2 regions of the Pelistega ratti genome follow, and region 2 is predicted to be linked to the other one. Evidence: predicted binding sites of a transcription regulator. Region 2 holds the regulator's gene; the other holds the start of a gene.
What was found. Region 2 encodes NrdR, which represses ribonucleotide reductase genes. Its sites were predicted from a motif close to CACNANATNTNGTG; they were not measured.
Positions count from the first base shown of each region.

Region 1 (2,423 bases), 840 kb from region 2:
ATATATATCCGCCCGGTACTTGCTCGCTCCTGCATCATTAATGAGAAAAGATCTACTGCTTTTACAGAACGCTTACGAATAGTAGGATCATTTTCATATTGAAGATACAGTTTTTCAAAAAGTGCTTGATCTTCAAAGAAAGCATCATATAAACCCGGAACATCAGAAGGTGAAAATAAAGTAATATTCTCCCCTTTGATAAAACGTTTATACATTAATTGATTAAGCTGTACCCCATAATCCATATGGCGAACACGGTTTTCTTCAACACCACGGTTATTTTTGAGGACTAATAGGGACTCAACCTCTAAATGCCAAATAGGATAGAATAAAGTCGCCGCTCCTCCACGAACACCGCCTTGAGAACAACATTTAACCGCTGTTTGAAAGTGCTTATAAAAAGGAATACATCCTGTATGCTGTGCTTCCCCCCCACGAATAGGACTACCTACCGCACGAATACGTCCTGCATTAACACCAATTCCTGCACGTTGAGACACATAGCGAACAATAGCAGAGCTAGTCGCATTAATAGAATTTAAACTATCATCACATTCAATCAGTACGCATGAACTAAATTGACGCGTTGGTGTACGCACACCAGCCATAATCGGTGTTGGTAATGAAATTTTGAAAGTTGAGACAGCATCATAGAAATCTTTTACATAATTCAGACGTGTCTCTGCTGGATATTTAGCAAATAAACACGCAGCAACTAAAATATACAAAAATTGAGGACTTTCATAAATCTCATTTGTCACCCGATTTTGTACTAAATACTTTCCCTCTAATTGCTTCACTGCTGCATAAGAAAAAGTCATATCACGGCTATGATCAATATAGCTATCCAGTTGGTCTAATTCTACTTCGGTATAATCTTCAAGAATATGTGCATCATATTTTTTCTTTTCAACCATTTTGATCACATGATCATATAAACGAGGTGGATCATATTGACCAAATGCTTTTTTACGAAGATGGAAAATAGCTAAACGAGCTGCTAAGAACTGATAATCTGGTGTATTAGGTGAAATAAGATCAGCTGCTGCTTTAATAATCGTTTCATGAATATGCTCTGTACGCATACCATCATAAAATTGGATTTGAGATTTTAGCTCTACTTGTGAAACAGAAACATTATTAAGCCCTTCTGCTGCCCATGTAATCACACGGTGAATTTTGTCTAAATTCAATGGTTCTGTTGATCCATTACGTTTAACAACAGATAATTTTGTATTCATATAGTAGTCCATTTAATCGTTAACAGGACTAAATATAATTTTTTGTTAAAAACTATATTTAGTATTGCAAAGCTTGTTTCAAATACAAGATATGGTGTAAGTATAGTATAAAAATACAATTACTGCTACCACATGGAAAGCAAGGAAAATAAATCTAACGTATTGAACAAGCAAATATTTTTAGAGAAAAAAGCGATGTTTAAGAATTTGTAAATATCGCTTTATATCGCTATGATTCGTAAGATACTTATAACTATCAATTATAAAACAGAATGATGAAATCCTAATGAACATTAAAACTTACCCCCCTTTTTCTATTTGTATCATCCGTTCATTGATATAAGTAGTATAAAAATAGCCTTCAATCTGTTTTTAAGGAATCATATTTTTTGTGTAATATAAACGATTGGTTACCCTCTTTTTATACCCTATTTTGATTACTTATCTGGAGGTAATAACTATTTTATTACCAACAAAGATTAGACAGAACGATAAAGCATTTCACATTGTAAATAAAACTGCCTAATAATCATCGCTGTAATTCCCCAAATGAAATGATTTTGCCATGTCATCGAAAAATAATGTCGCTGTAAATTATGCCCCATCTCTACTTCGTGGATATAATGATTATCAGGATTTAATAAAAAGTGTAAAGGCACTGAAAACACCATTTCAACTTCTTCTCTATTAATAGATAAGGTATAATGTTCATCAACTATAGCCACAAAAGGCGTAACACTAAACCCTGTCCCCGTTATCACGGAAGGTAATTGACCCATAACATGAATATGGGAAGCTGTAATTCCTATTTCTTCAAAAGTTTCTCTTAGCGCAGTTTCCTCAAGATTTTTATCCTCTATATCTTGCTTTCCCCCCGGAAAACTAATCTGTCCTCGATGTTTTTCAAGCAGTAATGACCGTTGTGTTAATAATAATTCTAACTGATGATTTTTTTGAATAATTGGTACTAATACAGCCGCCTTGGTATAGTTTGCAGATAAGGCTTGAGGGTATTTTTCTTGTTGAACTTTTGACATGAAAAAATCATGCTTAATTTCACCTTGTGCTAAAGCCCTTTTTATATTCCCTACATTGATCCATACTTCTGGAATAGCAAACAATTGATGATTCGCTTGTATGGCTTTTTGGATACGCGGATCAAATAAAGGATTACCAGATAAC
Region 1 is NZ_CP047165.1:508,304-510,726, forward strand. Features, by position in the region: gene nrdA (class 1a ribonucleoside-diphosphate reductase subunit alpha) at 1-1,241, opposite strand, end outside; gene F9B76_RS02165 (CoA pyrophosphatase) at 1,721-2,423, opposite strand, start outside.
Region 1: nrdA (class 1a ribonucleoside-diphosphate reductase subunit alpha) is a predicted target of NrdR. The motif match lies at 1,325-1,338, and genes of this name have one in related genera.

Region 2 (2,423 bases):
TCTTCTATTTTCCCGGGTATTCAAGGTGGACCATTAATGCACGTGATTGCTGGTAAAGCAACTGCTTTTAAAGAAGCGTTATCACCAGAGTTTAAAACATACGCAGAGCAAGTTGTTCGTAATGCAAAAGTATTAGCAGAAACCTTGGTTAAACGTGGTTTACGTATTGTTTCGGGTCGTACAGAAAGCCATCTTATGTTAGTGGATCTTCGTAGTAAAGGCATTACGGGTAAAGCAGCGGAAGAGGCACTTGGTAAAGCCCATATTACCGTAAATAAAAATGCGATTCCTAATGACCCAGAAAAACCCTTTGTGACCAGTGGTATCCGAGTAGGTACACCAGCGATTACGACGCGTGGTTTTACGGAAAAAGAAGTGGAAATAACGGCTAACTTAATTGCTGATGTACTAGAAAATCCAACGGATGAGGCTCACTTAGCAGCTATTCGAGAAAAAGTACATGCATTAACAAAACGTTTCCCTGTGTATAAATAAAAATATTAAGGGAGGGAGAAAGAATAAAATTCCTTTTCCCTCTCTTAAAGGCAATGTTATGTCGTATCTTTGATAAGTGCATTGCTTTATTGTATAGGCAAGACTATGAAATGTCCCTTTTGTTCAAAATCTGATACGCAAGTCGTAGATTCACGGGTCTCTGAAGATGGGTTCACCATTCGCCGTCGTCGCCGTTGTCAATCGTGTGAAAAGCGATTTACCACTTATGAACGAACAGAATTACCCTTACCTATTGTCGTTAAACGAAATGGTACGCGAGAGGATTTTGATGTTGAAAAATTAAAATCAAGTATGCGTCTTGCCCTTAGAAAACGACCTGTAACAGTAGAACAATTAGATGAGGCAGTTACTCGTATTCAAGAAAAACTGATGAATTTACAAGTTAAAGAGGCAGATACTGATCAGATCGGTCAATTTGTTATGCAAGAACTATGGCAATTAGATCAAGTTGCTTATATACGATTTGCATCTGTTTATAAAAGTTTTGAGGATATTAATCAGTTTACTAATGCTATTCAAGAGATGCAAGATATCAAGTAATCACTTATGGTTGAGTAGAGTCTATCATCATGTCGCATCGTGATATTTTTTATATGCAACAAGCCTTATCTTTGGCAGAAAGCGTATTAACATTAACAGATCCTAATCCTCGGGTTGGCTGTGTGATTGTTAAAGATGATCAAATGATTGCTCAAGGTGCAACACAGAAAGTGGGAGGACCACACGCTGAAGTCATGGCAATACGTGATGCTAAAACAAAAGGTTTTACAGAGGCATCTCTTCAAAATACTACTTTTTATGTGACATTAGAACCGTGTAGCCACTATGGTCGAACCCCCCCTTGTGTTGAGGCGATTATTCAATTAAGACCTAAACGGGTAGTGATTGCAACGCTTGATCCTAATCCACTTGTTGCAGGGAAAGGGATTCAGCGACTTATTGAGGCAGGTATCGAGGTAAGTTATCCGTTGATGGAAGAAGAAGCGCTTGCTCTGAATGTCGGGTTTATGGCTCGAATGGCAGAAGGAAAACCTTGGGTTTGGAGTAAAATAGCGTGTTCATTAGATGGTAAAATAGCCCTAGAAAATGGGGTGTCACAATGGATTACAGAAGAACCTGCTCGTGTAGATGGGCAATATTGGCGAGCGAGAAGTAGTCTGGTTTTGACAGGAATAGGAACAATTTTAAAAGATAATCCATTATTAAATGTACGATCTTTCCCTACAGAAAGGCAGCCTATTAGAGCGGTTATTGATGGGCAGTTTCTAATACCAGAGGATGCAGCTTTATTTAATGGCGATCCTGTTTGGATTTTTACGTATCAGTCTAATCCAGAGAAAGTCGCTCGGTTGCAAGCCAAAAATGCTAAGGTTTTTAATGTACCAGAAAAAAATAGTTATGTAGATTTAGTAGCTATATGGCAGATTTTTCAAACTGAACATATTAATGAGATTCATGTAGAGGCGGGGGTAGGTCTAAATTCTGCTTTACTAAGGGCAGGATTAATGGATGAATTATTGATTTATATGGCGCCTAAGTTGATTGGCTCAGGAAAGGGAAGTTTTTCACTTCCTGTCCTAGAAAGTTTAGATAATGTCCCCACTTTTGAATGGGTAGAGCAACAGCAAATAGGTAATGATATGCGATTACGCTTACGAAATAGTAAGCGTTGGGTAGCATTACTTTCACAGATAAATAGGAAGATATAATGTTTACAGGTATTGTGGCAGGTCTAGGTAGAATTACACAAGTTAAACCATTGGGCTCAAGTGATCAGGATGGTGTACGTATCCGTATTGAGGTTGAGCATTTTGATATGAGTCGTGTGAAATTAGGAGATTCTATCGCTATTCAAGGTGCTTGTATGACGGTAGTGGACTTTGATTCTCATAGTTTTCAGGTTGATG
Region 2 is NZ_CP047165.1:1,343,726-1,346,148, reverse strand. Features, by position in the region: gene glyA (serine hydroxymethyltransferase) at 1-495, shown strand, start outside; gene nrdR (transcriptional regulator NrdR) at 601-1,056, shown strand; gene ribD (bifunctional diaminohydroxyphosphoribosylaminopyrimidine deaminase/5-amino-6-(5-phosphoribosylamino)uracil reductase RibD) at 1,086-2,225, shown strand; gene F9B76_RS05745 (riboflavin synthase) at 2,225-2,423, shown strand, end outside.